3 regions of the Exiguobacterium sp. UBA3968 genome follow, and region 3 is predicted to be linked to each of the others. Evidence: riboswitches for the same ligand, from Rfam matches in the RefSeq annotation. Region 3 holds a riboswitch; each other region holds the start of a gene.

Region 1 (7,163 bases), on a different contig from region 3:
TACGTGCTTCCACGTAGACTTCGAGTGGGACGGCTCCTTGTCGTTCGAGTTCACGAATCAGACGTCTTCCGATTCCGTTTTGCTGATATTCCGGCAAGACGTAAAGCCGAATGATCTCCCATGTTCCTTCGACATCAACAGCATGAATGAAACCGACGATTTCCTCGTCGATGATTCCGACATAAAAATACTCTCCCCGTGCTTCTTCCGCCGTCCGGATCGCACGAACGACTTCTTCTTGCGGATACGCCTCCTGCACGAAATGCGCTTTCGAACGTTCGGAATAGATTTCTTCATACGTATCCAACCAAGATGTGATAGCAATGTCATGAATACGTCCTGCATCAGCTGGAATAGCTTCGCGTATTTCCATAATCGGAACCCCCCTTTATACTCATACAAATCGACTCATGTACTTTTACCCTTTTCTAGAAAAAACATTCGTTTCCTGCAAAGTTCCGCGGAAACAAAAAAGCCCGAAAACCCACGTAGGATTTCCGGACTTTTTGATTATGCGAAACGTTTTGCTTGTTCTTCAAGAACTGCTGCTTTATCTGTTTGCTCCCATGGAAGCTCAACATCTGTACGACCGAAGTGACCGTATGCAGCTGTTTGACGATAGATCGGACGACGGAGATCAAGCATGTTGATGATTCCAGCCGGACGAAGATCGAAGTTTTCAGCAACCAATTCGACGAGTTGTGCTTCAGGAAGTTTTCCTGTGCCGAATGTATCAACTGCGATTGATACAGGGTGCGCGACACCGATTGCGTACGCAAGTTGAACTTCTGCTTTGTCTGCAAGACCTGCAGCAACGAGGTTCTTCGCGACGTAACGTGCTGCGTATGCAGCTGAACGGTCGACTTTTGTTGGATCTTTACCTGAGAATGCTCCACCGCCGTGGCGTGCGTATCCACCATACGTATCAACGATGATCTTACGACCAGTCAATCCAGCATCTCCTTGTGGTCCGCCAATGACGAAACGACCAGTTGGGTTGATGAAGAATTTCGTTGCTGCGTCGATGTATTCAGCCGGGATGACCGGTGTGATGACGTGTTCTTTCAAATCAGCTTGGATTTGCTCAAGCGTAACTTCTTCCGCATGTTGTGTCGAGATGACGATCGTATCGACACGAACCGGCTCGTTGTTCTCGTTGTATTCGACCGTGACTTGTGTTTTTCCGTCCGGACGAAGGTAGTCGAGTTGACCGTTTTTACGCACTTCTGCCAAACGGCGTGCGAGACGGTGCGAAAGCGAAATTGGAAGTGGCATGAGTTCTGGTGTTTCTTTCGTTGCGTAACCGAACATAAGACCTTGGTCTCCTGCACCGATTGCATCGATTTCTGCATCAGACATGCTACCTTCACGTGCTTCAAGCGCTTGGTCGACACCAAGAGCGATATCTGCTGATTGCTCATCGATCGATGTCAATACAGCACATGTATCCGCATCGAAACCGTATTTCGCGCGTGTGTAGCCGATTTCACGAATCGTTTCACGAACGACTTTTGGAATGTCGACGTAAGTGGATGTCGTGATCTCACCTGCAACGAGAACGAGACCTGTTGTAACAGAAGTTTCTGCCGCAACACGTGCGTTTGGATCCGCTGCAAGAATCGCATCGAGGATTGAATCCGAAATTTGGTCACAGATTTTATCTGGATGACCTTCAGTGACTGACTCCGACGTGAATAGTCGGCGATTAAGGTTTGTCATGTATGACCCTCCCAAAAAAGAATTTGACGGTGTACTCATTTCCCCTAGTTGAGTGGGACGGTAAAATGAAAAAAACCTTTCCAAGTCCAAAAAATGGTCAGGGAAAGGTTGTGCGTTCTTCCTTTACCCTCTTATCGTTCGAAGTGTTTACTTCGCTTCAGGAGAGCACCTTTTCCCTCATTAATATATGAATTAATGTAGGACGGTTGCCGGGTTTCTTCGGGCCTTGTTCCCTCCACCTGCTCAGAATAAGAGTATCCGTTACGAATTACATGATATAAAGTTGTACCTACTCTGTCAAGCAAGGTTTCAAATTCTAGTCGAAACTTTTTAAAAGAGATGTTAAACTATTAATGCTGAAAGCGTTTCCAGATAAATAGAAATCAGCACCAGAAAATGATTGCGCTCCCTTTAGTATGTCATATATAATGAATGTGTCATACTAAATGCAGTGAGCCAAAACCAACGTAGGGGAAAGGTGGGGTCAGGATGCCGATGACGGTCCTGAATATCGAAGAACTACTCAAGAAAGAGCATGTGTTCAAACAACTATCTGTTGCTGAACTTGTCGAACATGCGATTCGAAACGAAGAAGGTGTCCTTGCTGAGAACGGCGCACTATCTGTAGAAACGGGGAAATTTACAGGTCGTTCACCAAAAGATAAGTTCATCGTCCGTGATTCTTCCTGCGAGTCTCACATTGATTGGGGTCATGTTAACCAACCGATGGATGGAGACAAATTTGAACAATTGTTACAAAAGGTTCTTCGTTACATGAACGAGGCCGATCAGCTCTACTACACAGAAGCTGCTGCTGGGGCAGATACGCACTTCACCCTTCCGGTTCGTGTGCTCACACAATACGCTTGGCATAACCTGTTTGCCAAACAACTCTTTTTACGCGAGTATCCTGAAGTGGCTGCCTTCGAACCGTTCACGGTCGTCTACGCGCCACATTTCAAAGCAGATCCTACCGTTGACGGAACGAATTCCGAGACATTCATCGCCATGTCGTTCGAACACCGGATCGTCTTGATCGGCGGAACCGAATATGCGGGCGAAATCAAAAAATCGATCTTTTCTGTCATGAACTACCTCTTACCACAAGAAAATGTCCTTTCGATGCACTGTTCAGCAAACGTCGGACACGAAGGCGACGTCGCCTTGTTCTTCGGTCTATCCGGTACTGGTAAGACCACCCTGTCAGCAGACGATAGCCGTCAATTGATCGGTGACGATGAGCATGGTTGGTCGCATGACGGCGTCTTCAACATTGAAGGTGGATGTTATGCGAAGACGGTCAATCTGTCACGCGAAAAAGAACCGCAAATTTTTGATGCGATCCGTTTCGGAACTGTCCTTGAAAACGTCGTGCTCGATGAATCTCGTCATCCTGATTATGATGACACATCGTTGACAGAAAATACACGTGCTGCTTATCCGATCACAGCGATCGATAACATCGCTGTTCCATCACGGGCTGGTCATCCGAAGACGATTGTCTTCTTGACGGCTGATGCGTATGGCGTCTTGCCTCCGATCAGTAAATTGACGAAAGAACAAGCGATGTATCATTTCCTATCAGGTTATACATCAAAACTTGCTGGAACAGAGCGTGGTATCACGGAACCGGAAGCAACGTTCTCGACATGCTTCGGTTCACCATTTCTTCCACTGATACCTGAAAAGTATGCGACGATGCTCGGAGAACTGATTGATCGTCACGGTGTGACCGTTTATCTCGTCAACACAGGCTGGACAGGCGGTGCTTACGGGACAGGTAGTCGAATGAAGCTATCGTATACACGGACGATGGTCAACGCTGCCGTCAACGGAACACTTGCAGCGATTCCAACAGAAGAGCACCCAATCTTCGGACTTCATATGCCACTTGAAGTTCCTGGTGTTCCAAGTGAATTACTCAATCCGGTACGCGTCTGGTCAAATCCTGACGAATACAACACACAAGCGCGTTCGCTTGCTGAGAAATTCCAACATAATTTCCTTCGTTTCGAAAGTGCGACGGATGCGATCAAGTCAGCAGGTCCATGTCTATAAAAAAAAGAGCCTCAGGGCTCTTTTTTTTATAGAATGGCATCTGTCTCTTCTTGAAGATGCATCTCTTTTTGCATAAGCCACTCCTGACTTTCCGTAAGTAACGCATATGCTCGCGGAAGTGATACACCTAACCGTTGACTGAGCAATTCGAACTGTTCGAAATCACCGCGATCTGCGCTGATCGCAAGCACTAGACAATCCCGGAACGGATGGTCTTTTCCTTGGAGGACAATCTTCAAGGAATCCTCGATTGGCAATTGATCGATGATGTCGTCAATATCAACGGACAATAACGCATCGATATGCGATAACAAGCCGATCATATAGGCACTCTCTTGTTGCAGCGTCCTTGTTTCTGTTGCAAACAACTCACAGAGCTTTGCGCAATGTAAGGAAGATCGCAGCAACTCATTCGACCATTCATAAGGACTTGCGAGCTTCATTTCACGTAAGACAATCAACGAAATCCAGCTTTTAAGTTGAGCGAAGCCAAGTAGTGAGATCGCTTGACGAACGGAACTAACTGTATTGCGTAATCCCACTCCCGGAGAATTGATTAGTTGTAATACCTGGATGCTGATATACGGATTGGCTTCGATTTCATCAATGACTTCATCGTACTTCTCATCCGTATCAAGCCACTTCAGCATCTTTAACAACACCGGCAATTGTGGTGGAACAGCTTTCCCTTTCATCAGCATCGGTTTAGCATAAAAATAGCCTTGGAACCAGTCATACCCCATATCAAGACAACGTGTATGATCCTCGTGCGTCTCGACACGTTCAGCAAGCATCTTAATATGAGGATAATTACGTCGAACGATATGCAAAATGGCACTTTGCTCGCGAGGGGAAATTGCCTCGATGTCGATTTTAATTAAATCGATCAACGCAAACAATTCCGCTCCGTGCTGTCGAAGTAAATCTGTCACAAAATCATCAAGTGCTAATGTGAAGCCTGCTTCTTTCCAACTATGCAGAACAGACAACATTTCAGTATCAATATCAACTGTCTCTAAAATTTCAATGACGAATCGGTTAGGATCTAAATAATGAATCAGATCACTTTTCAACAAATCTGACGTAAAGTTGACGAAAAGTTTTTTTCCTTCCGCGACATGTTCCACCCCCATATGGACGAGTGTATTCGTCAATACATCCATCGTCGCTAAATCCCCATCAAAAATAGTCATTTGTTCAATCGAACGATACAATAATTCAAATGCATCAATTGATCCAACTCGATTAACGATGGGTTGACGTGCTAATAAGATATCCATCGTTCTCCTGCCCCCTCCATTGTCCTCAGATGGTTTCTATTATATCAAAGTTTACTTTTTAGGAGATTATTGTTTTTTACAATGTATCAATGGTCTGTTTTTTCAATCTCTATGCTTCATCTTCCAAAATACAAAAAGCAATACGACAAACGTCGTATTGCTTGAATCATGTATCATATCGGTTCCAAATGCCTGTCTCGAACCAAGTCAAAATATCACGCGTCACACGTAATTTTTCATGGATCGGGAACTGATGTGCATACGCATAAGTCTGAAGCAGGGTTTGGTCGGGATGACGTGCAGCATAAGCCGTCGCATGTCGTAACTGAACGTTCTCATCATACGCACCGTGAATCAATAATACTTCACCTTGAGGAGCGACATGAAGCGGCGAGCGCACCTTATACGCCTCAGGTACGGTGTCTGGTGTCCCCCCCGTATAGCGACGCAACATTTTTTGCATCGTCTTCTGCTCCTCGTAGGTCCATGTCAACTCGGTCACGCCTGCCCACGACACCGTCCGCGAAACTGGACGATGATGAGCCAGGAGTAATGCCATTTGCCCCCCACGAGAAAATCCGAATGCATGAACATGCGAGACACGTTGTTGCAACCAATCGAAAGCACTGCATGCGTCTTCGACATCCCGATGTCCGAAATCTTCTTTTCCTGTTCCGCCTAAGTTTCCCCGATAGAAAGGTGCCATGACGAAAAAACCAGCCTGCGCGAACGCGAGCAGCCGTGTCGGTCGAACCATTCCGATAGATCGTGTGCCACCTCGCAAGTAGAGAATCCCCTGTCCGTTCGCGACTTGCGGAAGTACGATATAGGCACCGACGCGCTCCCCGTCTGTCGTCGTATAGAACATCCGAAACGTCCGAAACGGACCTTGCCGCGGAAGTTCAAACCAATCGGCGTTCGCTAAGTACACGGAGTGTCTCTGGAAGGACGCGGTCCTTCATCATGAAACTGTATTGTCGGTTCGTATCGAGACGATCAGGGAGTTCCTCGAACAGAAAAGCACCATCTGTTTCATCTACAGCCAAATGGGATGACAGCGATTCGATTTGCGCGAAGTAGATATTTTTAATGATCGTATCCCCTTTTCCGGCAACACGATATTGCCCGATGTACTTCAAGGAATCGATTTTTCCGCCTGTCTCTTCCATCACTTCACGACGTGCGGCTTCTTCTGCCGTTTCACCCGGTTCAACCTTCCCACCCGGAAATTCATATCCGCGTTGCTTATGATGGGTCAGCAACCATTTCCCTTCGTACACGGCAATGACCCACACATGTAGAGGGCGATCCGAGAACGGATGGTCCTCAAAACTTAACTCCACTTGATTTTGATAATAATCCAAGAATGTAATCACGTACGTGCACCTCATTTCTTCTTCTAACTTCACTTTACCTGTTTCACGGGTATTCTAAAAGTGAAAACGCTAGGATTGCCTATAAATCTGGAAAATGATTACTCGTCCTCATCTCGTGAACGTAAAAAAACAGCCGATGTTCCACTAAGGAACAATCGACTGTCGTTTTGTATTACTTCAAACGTGCTTCGAGTTCTGCTTTTTCTGCTTCGAATCCTGGTTTTCCAAGAAGAGCGAACATATTTTTCTTGTACGCTTCGACGCCTGGCTGATCGAATGGATTTACTCCAAGGAGGTAACCACTCATCGCACATGCTTTTTCGAAGAAGTAGAACAGGAATCCGAGGTGATACGGTGTCATCTCTGGAAGTTCGACTGTCAGGTTCGGAACTTGTCCGTCCGTGTGCGCAAGCAATGTGCCTTCTGCTGCCTTATCGTTGACGAACTGAATCGACTGTCCTGCGAGGAAGTTCAATCCATCAAGGTCCTGAGCGTCTTCTTCAATCGTCAACGCGTGACGCGCTTGTCCGACTTTAATGACTGTCTCAAACAGATCTCGACGACCTTCTTGGACATATTGTCCCATTGAATGAAGATCGGTCGAGAAATCAACTGCTGCTGGGAAGATCCCTTTGAAGTCTTTTCCTTCAGATTCGCCGTACAATTGCTTCCACCACTCTGATACGTAATGAAGTGCTGGTTCGTAGTTGACGAGTAGCTCGATCGTTTT
Region 2 (7,163 bases), on a different contig from region 3:
CAGTAGTCGCATGTCCGTTTGTCCAATCAGGAATGGATCCACCGCACTCGTCGAAACCCAGTTGCTGCCTTTCTCACGCATCAGGTTGATGTCCTGATTTGAGACATCGATCGAGATCAATGGGATTTCTTGACGTTTATTATCCTTGAGCGATTTGTAAGCGCCTTTTGCGACTTCGTCCCATGCTCCCCAAACGGCATCAACGCTTCCTTTCGGGTATTTCGCGAGAATGGCATTCATCTTTGTCGCGATATCCCCTTGGACATCTTGGAAGTTCGTCGGTCCAACCGTCTCAAGCGTTTTGATTTTGCCGTCTGCTTCGTACGTCTTATAGATTTCTTGACGACGATCGAGCGGGGCAAAACCTGGTCCGAACCAGAGTTTGATGACACGGACCGGCTTTTTGTCCGTCACCTTCGTCACTTCATCGAGTGATAGCTTCGCAAGTTGATGATCGTTTTGGAACGTTTCCGTCACGTCTTGTAGAGATGCCCCTTTTTTCTTCGTGACCGTATCGAACGTCACGACCTTTAGTCCTTTATCGACTGCTGGTTTGATCATGTCATAGGCATAGTCTTCCTTACCGTGCGAAATGATGAGCCCATCATAATCTTGCTGAATCGCCTGCGCGACCAGTTCCTTGAACTTGACATCGTTACCTTCCGAAATGAACGTGCTGACTTTAAAGCCGAGCGCTTCTCCTTCACTTCGTGCGCCATCAAGGAATTGTTTCGTATGGTCGTCCGATGCGAGGTTACGGATGACGGCGATCTTGACGTCCGATTGAACTCCTTTTGGTACATCCTTGACGACTTTCGTCGTCGCTTCTCCATTCGCACAAGCCGCTAGTAATAAGGCCGGTGCTAGGACGGCGTAAGCTAGTTTTTTCATGAATTGTCTCCTTATCCGAGGGGTTGAAGCCCCGTTAATTGTTCAATCGTTTCTTCATTCGGTTGCGTGATAATACCAAGTTCGGTAATGATGCCCGTGATTAAGGTGTGTGGTGTGACATCAAAGGCCGGGTTGAAGACAGTAACTCCTTCTGGTGCTGTCGCAACACCTTGGACAGTCGTCACTTCCTGCGGATCACGTTCTTCAATTTCGATCGCGTCTCCGGAAACAAGTGAGAAATCAAACGTCGAGAGCGGTGCTGCGACGTAAAACGGGATACCGAAAGCTTGAGCGAGTAATGCTAGTTGGAACGTTCCGATCTTATTCGCCGTATCTCCGTTTCGTGTAATCCGGTCCGCCCCGACGATGATTGCATCGATCTGTTTTTCTTTCAGCGTATGGGCGACCATGTTATCTGTAATTAGCGTGACATCGATGCCGGCACGTTGTAGCTCCCATGTCGTCAGTCGTGCTCCCTGCAGTAATGGTCGCGTCTCACTCGCAAAAACAGATAATTCAATGCCGCGTTCTTTTGCGATATAGAACGGCGCAAGTGCTGTTCCATAAGCAGCGGTCGCAATCGATCCAGCATTACAGATCGTTAGGATCCGGTTGCCTGACTGGAACAATTCCAGTGCATGAATCCCGATTTGACGTGACGTCTGCGCATCCTGATCGTATAAGGCAATCGTCCGCTGCTCGAGCCGTTCGCGGATCTCTTCTACCGACGTCCCGTCTTGAATGATTGGATTCAATTGATCAAGGACATTTCGTAAGTTAACAGCCGTTGGTCGTGTCGCGAGTAACGTCGCTGATGTCTCAAGCAAGGCTTGCTTATAGATCGACAGTTCTGCTTCAAACCGGTACGCCTCTTGAACGAGTACGAATCCGCCAAATAAACTGATCGCAGGCGCCCCTCGGACGCGCAGTTGTTTAATCGCTTCGACCGCTTGTGCAAGATCGGTAATGACTTCATAGTGTTCTTCCTGCGGTAGACGTGTCTGATCGAGAATCGTCAAGACACGGTCTTCATAACGAATACTTTGAACGAATGTACTCATCGGCTAAGTTCCTCCGTTACGTCGAAGTTTCGTAAATCATCAAATGTCCGGCATTCGGTCCGACGTTTGATTAACGCCGATCCTAAACGTAAAGCATGTTGTTTTCGTTCTAGTCGTTCCGTCATAGAACTAATCGTTTCTAAATCAGCGACTGGTGCGAGTCCGATCGTCCGACGAATCAGTTCGCAACCGGCAAAGCCGAGTGCATCCTGCAAGATCGTGCTCAGTACATCGTCGACGAGTCCCGATGTCCGGAATGGTTCGACGGCTTCGCGTTCCCATAAGGCGCGGAACGTCGAAGCGAACGTCAGCCAGAACGTATCGATGTCGCGAATCCGGGCATCACGAAGTGCTGAATAATCCGGGTATGCTGCAAAGAATAAGTGGGCGATGAACTGTCCGACATCGAATCCGAATGGACCATAAAAGGCGAATTCTGGATCGATGACTTTCGTTTCTGTTGCCGAAGCAAAGATGCTTCCTGTATGTAGATCGCCGTGTAGCAACGCATCTCCTTTCGTGATGAAAAGCGCTTCGAGTTTTGCGACTTCGCGTTTCAACTCATCGTCCGCCCACAGACGTGCCACCTCTTCTTCAAGCCCGGCTTCAATCTCGTTCGTCTCCGCGTCATGGAACGGATCCGTGAAGATTAATTTTTCCGTGATGTCGCACAAGTCCGGATTGTAGTACGTTCGGGCGACGCGTTTTTTTTCAACCGGACCAAGCGCAAAGTCCGATGTATGGAATAAAGTCCGAGCGAGATAAGAACCAATATGTTCCGCAAGCAACGGATACTGTTCACCTGCGAGTAAACCGCTTCGAACGATTGTCAGATGTGAAAGATCTTCCATGACCGTATACGCCTCGTCGTGACTAGCATGAAAGACACGCGGTACGAACGGCACGGCATGCCGGGCGAATTCACGGAGTGCGGATTGCTCGATCCACGCCCGCTCGAGTGATAGTGGCCAGCTCTCACCGACGACTTTCGCGTACGGGAGTGCTTGTTTTAGAATCAATCGATGTTCACCTTCTCGAATTCGAAAGACAAGGTTCAGATTGCCGTCGCCAATCTCTTCTGCTTCGACGGTTCCGTCGCCGATCAGTCCTAGTGAGCGGACCCGTTCGATCGCGTCCTGTTCTGTAAATGCTTTGTATGTCATCTCAGTTCCCCCTATGTGATACACGAAAAAGCGCCTCTTTTCGTCATCGAAAAGAGGCGCAGGAAAGTCACTGCGTCCTCTTATCTCTCAGACGAAACGTCTGTTGGATTTAGCACCGTGCCAAGTGGTCGGTTGCTGCGGCGTCATCGGGCCAATTCCCTCTGCCAACTCGCGATAAGAGTCGTATGTAGTTGTCGTGTGTGATATTGATTTGAATCTTACGCAATCCTCTTCCCTGCTGTCAAATCGAAATCAAGCAGAAACGGATATCGTTTTCGCTCCATATATAGAAAGAGTATTTTCAAAAAAATAAATTTTCTAAAAATAGTTTGACAAGTCGTGACTCTCATGTAAAAATTGCAATTAGATTTCACAATTTCATCCAATTCTTATCAAGAGCAGACGGAGGGACAAGCCCTACGATGTCGCAGCAACCGACCTTTTGGCACGGTGCTAATTCTTGCAGCTACTAAGCTGACAGATAAGAGTCCACGTTCGAATCATTCATGGTCTCTTGTCGCTGACAAGAGACCATTTTTTTATTGAAGGAGGAAAGACATGGCTTACATCACAGCTACTTATCAATTGACCGCCCGCGATCGACTGGAGCAACGCGCCGAACAACTCGCGCTTGGTCTGACGGTTGGTTCCTGGACGGAGCTGAATCATCTTGAGCAACAACAACTCGCCTCATTCAAAGGAGAAGTCGTACATACGGAAGAGCGCGACGGTAAAGGCTATATCACGATTCGTTACCCGGAACACAATGTATCGCGCGACTTTTCTGCGATCTTGACGACCGTCTTCGGGAAACTCTCACTCGACGGTGAAATCAAATTAACAGAACTGCTACTACCCGATACATTCACGTCGGATTTTCCAGGTGCGAAGTTCGGGATCGAAGGGGTTCGTTCCTTGATTGGTGTCGAAGATCGTCCACTGTTAATGAGCATCTTCAAAGGGGTCATCGGACGCGATTTATCGTTCCTTCGTGATCAACTCGAAGGACAACTTGCTGGTGGGATCGATCTCGTCAAGGACGATGAGATCCTATATGACAATCCGTTGACACCGACGATTGATCGGGCACGGATAGGACGTGAGGTTATCGATGCTCATTTCCACCGGACCGGTAAACGTGCGTTGTATGCGATCACACTTAGTGGTCCCGTCTTTACGCTCAAGGATCAAGCCAAACGATTGATTGACGCTGGAGCAACTGCTTTCTTGTTGAATACCTTCACATACGGACTCGACGTCTTACGTGAATTGGCAAGTGATCCGGAGATCAACGTTCCCATTTTCAATCATCCGGCTTACAGCGGTGCATTGATTGCTAGCCCGAACCACGGTGTTGCAGCGCCTGTCTTACTTGGCACATTACCGCGCGTTGCTGGTGCAGACTTAACACTATTCCCGTCACCTTACGGCAATGTCGCTCTTCCGAAGGACGTCGCCCGCGGCATCGCGGTCGAAGCGACTCGCCTCGGTCAGACGAAAGCGATTTTCCCTGTCCCTTCAGCCGGTATTCACCCAGGACTCGTTGCTCAACTCGTACGCGACTTCGGGATCGATTCCGTCATCAACGCTGGTGGTGGCGTACATGGTCATCCGCAAGGTGCTGCGGCTGGTGTTATCGCTTTTCGTCAAGCACTTGATGCGGCACTCGCAAATGAATCCCTATCGAATGCTGCGTCACGACATGAAGAATTACGAGTCGCGCTCGACGCTTGGGGGATCAAGTCATGACCTTACGAATTCTTTGTGACTTCGACGGTACCGTGACGATGCAGGATAACATCATTGCACTCATGGAGGTATTTGCGCCAGTGAATGACTTCGAACCGTTGAAACGTGGCGTGCTCGACCGGACGTTATCGATCCAAAGTGGTGTCGGGCAGATGTTCGCGCTTCTGCCGTCCGACGGTAAAGCGGACTATCTTGATTTCTTGATGGAGCGCGCTGTCATTCGCGAAGGATTTTCGGAGTTGCTTCAGTACAGTCGTCGTCAAGGAATCCATTTTTCGATTGTTAGCGGTGGAATGGACTTTTTCGTCGAACCGATCTTAGCACCGTTCCTCGAGCAAGAGCAGATTTACTGTAACATTGCCGATTTCAGTGGTCCATTCGTCCACATCGATTGGCCACACGCCTGCGATGTCCATTGCACGAATGGATGCGGCTGTTGTAAAACATCCGTTGCCCGTACATTATGCAAAGACGATGACGTCATCATCGTCATCGGTGACTCAGTGACGGACTTCGAACTCGCAAAACAAGCGGATCGTGTCTATGCCCGTGATTATCTGATCACGTTGTGTGAAGAAAATGATATCGCCTATACACCTTTTGAGACGTTCCACGATATCGTTCATGATTTAGCACGATCGGAGGTGACGATATGACATTCATGCGACGGTATGAAGAACTACGCGCCATCAAACAAGAACTTGCAGCGCGCGATTGGTTCCCTGGTACGAGTGGTAACCTCGCCATTCGGACGTCCGGTATTCCGATTGAATTTCTTGTGACGGCAAGTGGGAAAGATAAGCGGCAGACGACTCCTGACGACTTCGTTCATGTCGATGCGACCGGTCAATTGATCGGCGAGCAATCCGGGCGCCCTTCTGCTGAGACATTGCTCCATGTCGAAGTGTTCAACCGAACGAACGCCGGATGTTCCCTGCATGTCCATACGATTGCGAACAATGTGATTTCGGAGTTATATGGCGATCAGGGAAGTATCACCTTCTCCGGTCAAGAAATCATCAAGGCACTCGGTCACTGGGAAGAAGATGCGACGGTCACGGTGCCGATCATTCCGAATCACGCGGACATCCCGACACTCGCTGCTGCTTTTGCGCCATATGTCACAGCGGACAGCGGTGCCGTCCTGATTCGCAATCACGGAATCACGGTCTGGGCACCGACCGCCTTTGAAGCAAAGAAACACCTCGAAGCCTTCGAGTTTTTATTCAACTATACGTTGACGTTGCAATCATGCCGTCAATCTATCTATTAAAAGGAGGAATCATCTCATGGCAACAGTCTTATTCCAAGAAACAAACACACGGTATACGGATCAAACGGAAGTCGCTGACTTCCTCGCATCGCGCGGCGTTCTTTACGAACAATGGGACGTCTCAAAACTACCAGCACCTCTCGTCGAGAACTTCACACTGACGGATGCCGACAAACAAACGATTCTCGATACGTTCGCTCCAGAAATCAAAGACGTATCAGAACGTCGTGGATATCAGACAGCTGATATCATTTCACTTTCGGATACGACACCGAACCTTGACGAGTTGCTCGTCAACTTCCAGAAAGAACATCATCACACGGATGATGAAGTCCGTTTCATCGTAAGCGGTCACGGCGTCTTCGCGATCAAAGACGAAGAAGTCGGCTACTATAACATCGAACTCAATCCTGGTGATTTGATTTCTGTTCCTGTCAATACACGCCACTACTTTACGCTCCAAGAGGATCGGAAAGTCGTCGCTGTTCGAATTTTCGTCACGACGGATGGCTGGGTTCCAATTTACGAGAACGAGACATCCACGGTCTCTTAAGAACGACAAAAGCGTTGATTTCTTCTATATAAGGAGAATCGGCGCTTTTTCTTATCTCACAAACATATCACTACATCGACACGTAACAGATATAATGAGGGAAAAGCGATTGGGGAGTGAGCAACATGCATATTCGTCCTGTAACGGAACATGATTTACCCGCCGTTCTATCCATTTATAATGAAGGCATCGAAGACCGAATCGCAACGCTTGAGACGGATCGAAAAGATTTATCGTTCATGACCCAGTGGTATGCAGAGCGTACGCATCGCTACGCTGGATATGTCGCAGAAGATGAGACAGGTGTCCTCGGCTTCATTTCTCTTGATCCGTATAACCCGCGTCCTGTCTATGCGACAGTTGGTGAGATTTCCGTCTACATTACTCGAACACATCGCGGACAAGGGATCGGGACACAGTTGTTAGAAACTGCCGAACAACATGCGCGCGATCATCAGATGCATAAGCTGATT
Region 3 (7,163 bases):
TGACGGACGGTCGTCTCGACCGTATGGAGACCAGCACGACGGGCGCGAATTGCGACAGCAGGTGAATGCGTCGAGTAGGTCTCGATCATATCGGCACCGTATGTACATAAAAGATTATCGACTTCTTGGAACAGTCGTCGTGTCGTCTCTTTACCGATTTTTGAGACGAGCTCTCCGCCGAATCCCATCGCATAATTGAATTTTCCTTCTGATTTTCCAAGCCCTGCAAATCCAAGATACGCATCTTCTACTGTTCGCTTGCGGATTGGTTTTCCGGCATCGAGCAGTAAGACGCATTGCCCATCTTCAACGAGCTGATGAGCAAGGAAGATTCCCGCTACACCGGCTCCGATAATCGTCACATCATACATTACAGACGCCTCCTTTTCTCTGAGTATACAAAAAAGCCGGATTCCTATAAAAGGAATCCGGACTGAGTGAGATCGCTTATTTCCATTCTGCGATGTCAGCGATTGGTAGACGAACCGATGGGTATCCTGCATCTACTGCTTTACCGATTGAAAGCAACATGACTGGGAGATAACGCTCTTTTTCAAGACCGAATGCTTCCGCGATTTGATCTTTTTCGTAACCGCCGATTGGGTTTGTGTCGTAACCGTGCGCACGAGCGACGAGCATCAATTGCATCGAAACGAGACCTGAGTCGATCAAGATGCTGTCACGTAATGTTTCAACGTCTTCTGGACGGTAGAAACCTTTGATGGCTGGTACTTGGCGATCGCGTACTTCTTGTGGCATGAGACCTTTTTCAACAGCCATATCGTAGATTGTCTCGATGCTATCGACCGCGTTCATGTCACCGAAGACAGCGATGACAGCAGAAGATGTCTCGACTTGGACTTGGTTGAATTTCGCGAGTGGTGCAAGTGTTGCTTTTCCTTCTTCGCTATCGATGACGAGGAAACGCCATGGTTGCATGTTGACAGAAGAAGGTGCGAGTGTTGCTTCTTCAAGGATTTGTGTCATTTCTTCTTTTGAAATTTTTACGTTCGTGTCGTAGTTACGAATCGAGCGACGTCCTTTAACGATTTCCATGAAGTCCGTTGTTGTTTGAGTAGTCATAATTATTCAATCTCCCTTGTGTATGTTTTTTCTTTTTTGTGGTGTGAAAAACTTATTTCCAGTCTGCGATGTCGTTGATCGGTAGGCGAACCGATGGGTATCCTGCATCTACTGCTTTACCGATTGAAAGCAACATGACTGGGAGGTAACGCTCTTTTTCAAGACCGAATGCTTCTGCGATTTGATCTTTCTCGTAACCACCGATTGGGTTCGTATCATATCCGTGCGCACGAGCGACGAGCATCAATTGCATCGAAACGAGACCTGAGTCGATCAAGATGCTATCTTTCAAATCGTTTGCTGAGATACTGCTGTACATGCCTTGGATCGCAGGTACTTGGCGATCGCGTACTTCTTGTGGCATGAGCCCTTTCGCAACAGCTGTGTCGTAGATGTTTTCGAGTTGATCGACTGCGTTCATGTCACCGAAGACAGCGATGACAGCAGAAGATGTCTCGACTTGGACTTGGTTGAATTTCGCGAGTGGTGCAAGTGTTGCTTTTCCTTCTTCGCTATCGATGACGAGGAAACGCCATGGTTGCATGTTGACGGAAGAAGGTGCAAGTGTTGCTTCTTCAAGGATTTGTGTCATTTCTTCTTTTGAAATTTTTACGTTCGTGTCGTAGTTACGAATCGAGCGACGTCCTTTAACGATTTCCATGAAGTCTGTTTGAGTTTGCGTTGCCATATTAAATCGACTCCTCTTTTAGTTTAGGTAATGCGTCAGCGTTTGCTTCGATGCGCTGAATCATCTCAGCTAACGTCCGTTGTTCTTCAGCAGAGAATCCTTCGAGTAGATCCTCGAGAAACTCATCTTTTTGTTCGCGTAATTGAGCGATGCGCGTCGCCCCTTGTTCCGTTAAAGAAACAAGAATCACCCGATTGTCAGCAGCTGAACGCTCGCGAGCAATCATCCCGGTCGATTCCAGGTGCTTGAGATGACGGGTCACTGCCGCATGATCCACATTGACGCGTTTTTGTAACTCTTTTTGGCTAATCGTTTGATCGACTTGTAGTTGAGCGAGTAGATCCATTCGAGTCTGACTAAAACCATCCGTACAGAGATCGAATTTTTGAGCAATCGTCTTATTGACAGAAACGAGTGCATAGATCAACCGTCCTTTTTCAGTGCAGGAGATACTCAATCCATCACATCCTTCCCTTCGTTCGAAGAAACCTTTGACGTATCAAAGATTGATATGTAAACGAATATAACGTGTTTAATTTGATGACGCAACTTATTTGCTTTTAACATAAAAAGAGATATCATTCACGCGGAATGATATCGAGTCAGGCGACTTAGCTAATTTGGCGTTTAGACGCTGGAATTCCTTTTGCATCGATCGCTGCAATGATCCGACGGAAATAGAATAACCAAAATTGTAGGAATGGTCCGATTAAGAAAATCGAGAGGATTGTACCGAAGAAAACAGGACCACCGAGCAACCAGCCAATGCCGCATGCCGTGACCTCCATGATCGTCCGCATCAGACGAATCGACGTTCCAAATCGCTCTGCAAGTGTCAGCGTCAACCCATCGCGTGGACCGGCTCCATATCCGACAGCAACATAAAGACCTGCCCCCATGCCGATGATGAAGATGCCGAAAATCAACCAGATCGTATTCAACCAAATCGACTCAAAAGAGGGTAAGAGATGAGAATTAAGGACAAGATTCATGAAGACACCGACGAAAATCGCGTTGACGAGTGTTCCAATTTGTGGTGTGACGCGGTCTAATGTGTACTTAACGAACACGAGTAATAGACCAACGAGCAAAATAATCGTTCCGACGGACAGTGGTGTTTTCTTTTGGAGACCGAGATGCAATACATCCCACGTCGAGACACCGAGTTCAGCAGTGATCATCATCGATGAGCCGAGAGCGAGTAAAAATAAACCGAGTAGGAAGAGTCCCCACTTTAACGTAGCGCGTAATAACCAGGAAGCACGATGACGCGTCATGTCTAACACCTCATTTCTTAAAAATAATTGATTCGTTAACTGTATCATGAGGAAAGTAGAAGAAGAAAGACGAAATTTTCCGTTTTTTCCATCTTAAGAAGGAGGGGAAGGTCGAAAGAGAAACGTATACTGAAGAAAAAAGGAGATGACAGGATGAAAGCGATCCGGCACCTGATTCGTTTTACATACATAGAAGCCATCTGTTGCGTCTTTCCCGTCATGATTTTCGCAGCGCTTGCTCTTTCACGTTATCTTCCTGCTGAACCGATCGCTCGATACGATCTCCTGTTGCTATGGTGTCTTCTCGTCCAAATCGTCTTACTTGTCACGCGTTATGAAACGCTGGAAGAGTTCAAACTGATCTTACTCTTTCACGTGATTGGTCTAGCACTTGAACTGTTCAAAGTGAACGTTGGGTCTTGGAGTTATCCGGAACAGGCTCTAACGAAAGTGGCTGGTGTTCCTTTGTATGCAGGATTCATGTATGCAAGTGTCGCAAGTTATGTCTGTCAAGCGTTCCGAAGATTTCATTTACGCTTCACAGCATTTCCACCACCTTGGCTTGCGATCAGCGTAGGCAGTCTCGTCTATCTCAACTTCTTCACCCACCACTGGATCTTCGATGCACGCTGGCTATTGATGGTCCTCGTCGTCCTTGTCTTCTATAAGTCATGGGTTCATTTTACGATCGAGCAGACGATCTACCGCATGCCGCTCGTCCTGTCTTTTTTACTGATCGCGTTCTTTATTTGGATCGCTGAGAATATCGTGACGTTCTTTAAAGGGTGGGTCTATCCACATCAGGAAAGAGGATGGGAAGTCGTTGATCTCGGAAAGTTGTCTTCTTGGTTCCTGCTTGTGATCATCACGGTCCTGATCGTCATCGTCGCGAAATACAAGCAACAGGATCCGGCTGTGGAGATATATCAGCGTACATAGACGAAAAACATGACATTTCGTTTGCGATGAAGCGCTTCGATGTTCAACGTTCGTTCTAACATGTGGACGACAACTTGAGCGTGTTTGGCTCAACCAGTGACGAGACGGGAAATTATTGAAAAAAGAGTGAAACATTAGAAGTTTTAAGCCGTAGAGTAAGGTGAGAACTTATTTTTCAAGGAGGACCTTACTCATGTCATCTCAATTAAAGAAAGCAGCGAAGGAGTCGCTCAGCGGTCGTTGGGGATTTGCAGTCCTAGCTTTTCTGCTGTTTAGTATTATTCAGGGTGTTCCTAATTTATTTGGATCGGATATCGATGAGCCGTCTAGTAGTATAGATCTCGTTGTATCATTGGTGTCGATTTTATTGATTCCAGTAGGAGTCGGTTGGACATGGATTGCCATGTCGATTGCTCGTGGCGAAGAAACGAAAGTGACGGATTTGTTTGAGCCATATGGTATGTTCCTGAAAGTGGTGGGGCTGGCCATTGTTCAGTTCATCTTTATCGCGCTCTGGACGTTACTCTTAATCATCCCTGGTATCATCAAGTCATTCTCTTACTTGTTGACGTACTACATCCTTCGGGATGAGCCGTCAATCGGTATTCTCGAGGCAATTACACGCTCACGGCAACTCATGGATGGACACAAGATGGAAGCATTCTTGCTCTTCTTATCGTTTATCGGTTGGGCGTTGCTTGTTATCGTTACGCTTGGTCTTGCTGTCCTATGGGTCGGACCATACTTCAGTGTCACGCTTGCCAAATTCTACGATCGTATTCGTGGGGAGCAGGCGCCAGAGCAGACATCAGATTTCGTCGCACCATACTAATTCCGAATCCCGACACTACGTCGGGATTTTTCTTTGGAATAAATCCGATAGGAAAAGACGGTTTAATGGTTGCTTTAGTTCAATGAATTCTGTACGATGAATGCAACACATCTTATCTAGAGAAGTCGAGGGACTGGCCCGAAGACACTTCAGCAACCCCGCTATGGCGGAAGGTGCTACTTCCAGGAAGGAATACCTTCTGAAGATAAGAGCGGACAGGACAAGATACCGTCGCTCTTTTCGAACTTCGAAAAGAGCGTTTTTTTATGATAAGGGGGACGATGGAGTGGAGTATGGTTTTTGGTTACCGATTTTTGGGGGATGGCTACGTAACGTCGAGGATGAACAGATGCCAGCGACATTCGATTATGCGAAACAAGTCGCACAAACAGCTGAACGGATCGGCTTCTCGACGACGTTGATTGCGGAATTGAACTTGAACGATATCAAAGGCATCAAGGAACCGAGTCTTGAGGCATGGACAACGGCAGCGGCGATTGCTGCAACAACAGAACGCCTTGAAATCATGACAGCGGTTCGTCCCGGGTTCCATAATCCGGCGACGACGGCGAAGATGGCGGCAAACATCGATCAGTTGAGTGGAGGACGATTTACGCTCAATGTCGTCTCGGCCTGGTGGGCAGAAGAAGCAAAACAATACAACGGTATTTTTACTGCACACGATGAACGCTATGCCCGAACGGAAGAGTTCGTCACGGTCATGAAAGGACTATGGGCAGATGCGTCACCGTACAGCTTCTCCGGCAATCACTACACGATCGAACAGGCAGAACTCCATCCGAAACCCGTCCAGCGTCCGGGGATTAAGCTCTACGCTGGTGGAGAGAGTGAAGCCGGAAAACGGACGATCGTCGAACATTGTGATGCCTACGTCATGCATGGAGGCACTGTTGAAGAAGTAGCTCATAAAATCAATGATATGAAAGTACGCCGGGAAGCGACGGGACACGCACCGCTTGAGAGCTTCGGTCTTGCTGCCTACATCATTTGTCGGTATACGGAAGAAGAAGCGCTTCTTGAGTGGCAACGCATCACGGACGTCAAGGAAGACAGCGCCGGTTATGCCGGTTATCAAGATTTCATCAGTAAATCGCAACTCGAACAACAGGTCGAACGAAATGATTATTCCGTCTCGAACCGTGGTCTGCGACCGAACTTGATCGGAACACCAGAACAGATTGCCGAACGGATTCTAGCGTTCGAAGCCGCTGGTGTCACGTTGCTCTTGTTACAATTCTCACCACAACTTGAAGAAATGGAACGCTTTGCCCGTGACGTAATGCCACTGGTCGAAGCGAAACGAAAGGTAGGTCAACAATCATGACAAAAATTCATATTCTCCACGAAAACCAAGAATGGACGGATCATCTCATCAAACGTCTCGAAGAACTCAAGTTGCCGTACGAGCAGTGGCACTTAAATGAAGGAATCGTACCGTTAGATGAACTGCCGCCAGAAGGTGTCTTTTACAGTCGTATGAGTGCGTCTTCGCATACGCGGGGGCATCGTTATGCGCCAGAGTTGACGGAAGGGGTCCTCGCTTGGTTAGAAGAGCATGACCGCACTGTCTTTAACGGAACGCGTGCGCTCCGTCTTGAAGTCAGCAAAGTTAATCAATACACAGCGTTACGTAAGGCTGGGATTCGTGTACCAAAGACAACGGCTGCTGTCGGACGTGATCAAATCGTACAAGCAGCAAAAGAAATCGGTGTTTCGTCATTCATCACGAAACATAACCGTGCCGGGAAAGGTCTCGGCGTCCAGTTATTCCATTCGATTGAAGCACTTGAAGCTTATCTCGATGGTTCGACATTCGACGAACCAGTCGATGGCATCACGTTGATTCAAGAGTACATCCAAGCACCAGAACCGTACATCACGCGGTGTGAGTTCGTAGGTGGAAAATTTGTCTATGCGGTCCGAGTCGATACGTCGGAAGGATTCGAACTTTGCCCAGCTGATGCGTGTGTGATTGACGACTTGTTTTGCCCAGTTGGTGAAGAAGCGCCGCAAACACCGATGAAGTTCCAAATCGTTGAAGGCTTCGATGATCCAATCATTGAAAAGTACGAAGCGTTCCTCCAAGCGAACCAGATTGCGGTCGCAGGTATCGAGTTCATTAAGGATGCGTCAGGTACGATCTATACGTATGATGTCAATACGAATACGAACTATAATTCCGATGCCGAAGCTGCTGCAGGACGCTACGGCATGCTTGAACTGGCAAAGTTCCTCGGAGCTGCTCTTGAAACAAGCACAGTAAAATAAGAATCGGCTCCCGCCCTGTCACCGGACGTTACAAGACCGGATGACAGGGTATTTG

What was found. Region 3 has a riboswitch for S-adenosylmethionine ahead of B3S86_RS13490 (LLM class flavin-dependent oxidoreductase). Riboswitches for the same ligand answer to the same signal wherever they lie in the genome.
Positions count from the first base shown of each region.
Region 1: it holds a riboswitch for S-adenosylmethionine, as region 3 does, so the genes downstream of both, metK (methionine adenosyltransferase) here and B3S86_RS13490 (LLM class flavin-dependent oxidoreductase) in region 3, are expected to answer to the same signal.
Region 2: it holds a riboswitch for S-adenosylmethionine, as region 3 does, so the genes downstream of both, B3S86_RS00275 (2,3-diketo-5-methylthiopentyl-1-phosphate enolase) here and B3S86_RS13490 (LLM class flavin-dependent oxidoreductase) in region 3, are expected to answer to the same signal.

Region 1 is NZ_DGCW01000005.1:1,637,322-1,644,484, forward strand. It holds gene B3S86_RS10220 (GNAT family N-acetyltransferase) at 1-373, opposite strand, end outside; gene metK (methionine adenosyltransferase) at 511-1,719, opposite strand; SAM riboswitch class I at 1,848-1,974, opposite strand; gene pckA (phosphoenolpyruvate carboxykinase (ATP)) at 2,209-3,777, shown strand; gene B3S86_RS10235 (EAL and HDOD domain-containing protein) at 3,804-5,057, opposite strand; gene B3S86_RS10240 (alpha/beta hydrolase family protein) at 5,224-5,988, opposite strand; gene ytkD (RNA deprotection pyrophosphohydrolase) at 5,960-6,433, opposite strand; gene B3S86_RS10250 (glucose-6-phosphate isomerase) at 6,606-7,163, opposite strand, start outside.
Region 2 is NZ_DGCW01000004.1:15,650-22,812, forward strand. It holds gene B3S86_RS00260 (sugar ABC transporter substrate-binding protein) at 1-891, opposite strand, end outside; gene mtnA (S-methyl-5-thioribose-1-phosphate isomerase) at 903-1,952, opposite strand; gene mtnK (S-methyl-5-thioribose kinase) at 1,949-3,115, opposite strand; SAM riboswitch class I at 3,193-3,296, opposite strand; SAM riboswitch class I at 3,502-3,603, shown strand; gene B3S86_RS00275 (2,3-diketo-5-methylthiopentyl-1-phosphate enolase) at 3,674-4,864, shown strand; gene B3S86_RS00280 (2-hydroxy-3-keto-5-methylthiopentenyl-1-phosphate phosphatase) at 4,861-5,520, shown strand; gene B3S86_RS00285 (methylthioribulose 1-phosphate dehydratase) at 5,517-6,137, shown strand; gene B3S86_RS00290 (1,2-dihydroxy-3-keto-5-methylthiopentene dioxygenase) at 6,154-6,690, shown strand; gene B3S86_RS00295 (arsinothricin resistance N-acetyltransferase ArsN1 family A) at 6,816-7,163, shown strand, end outside.
Region 3 is NZ_DGCW01000007.1:147,029-154,191, reverse strand. It holds gene B3S86_RS13525 (NAD(FAD)-utilizing dehydrogenase) at 1-371, opposite strand, end outside; gene B3S86_RS13520 (nitroreductase family protein) at 448-1,083, opposite strand; gene B3S86_RS13515 (nitroreductase family protein) at 1,136-1,771, opposite strand; gene B3S86_RS13510 (MarR family winged helix-turn-helix transcriptional regulator) at 1,773-2,228, opposite strand; gene B3S86_RS13505 (YczE/YyaS/YitT family protein) at 2,383-3,048, opposite strand; gene B3S86_RS13500 (DUF817 domain-containing protein) at 3,202-3,987, shown strand; gene B3S86_RS13495 (DUF975 family protein) at 4,181-4,819, shown strand; SAM riboswitch class I at 4,929-5,031, shown strand; gene B3S86_RS13490 (LLM class flavin-dependent oxidoreductase) at 5,106-6,164, shown strand; gene B3S86_RS13485 (ATP-grasp domain-containing protein) at 6,161-7,108, shown strand.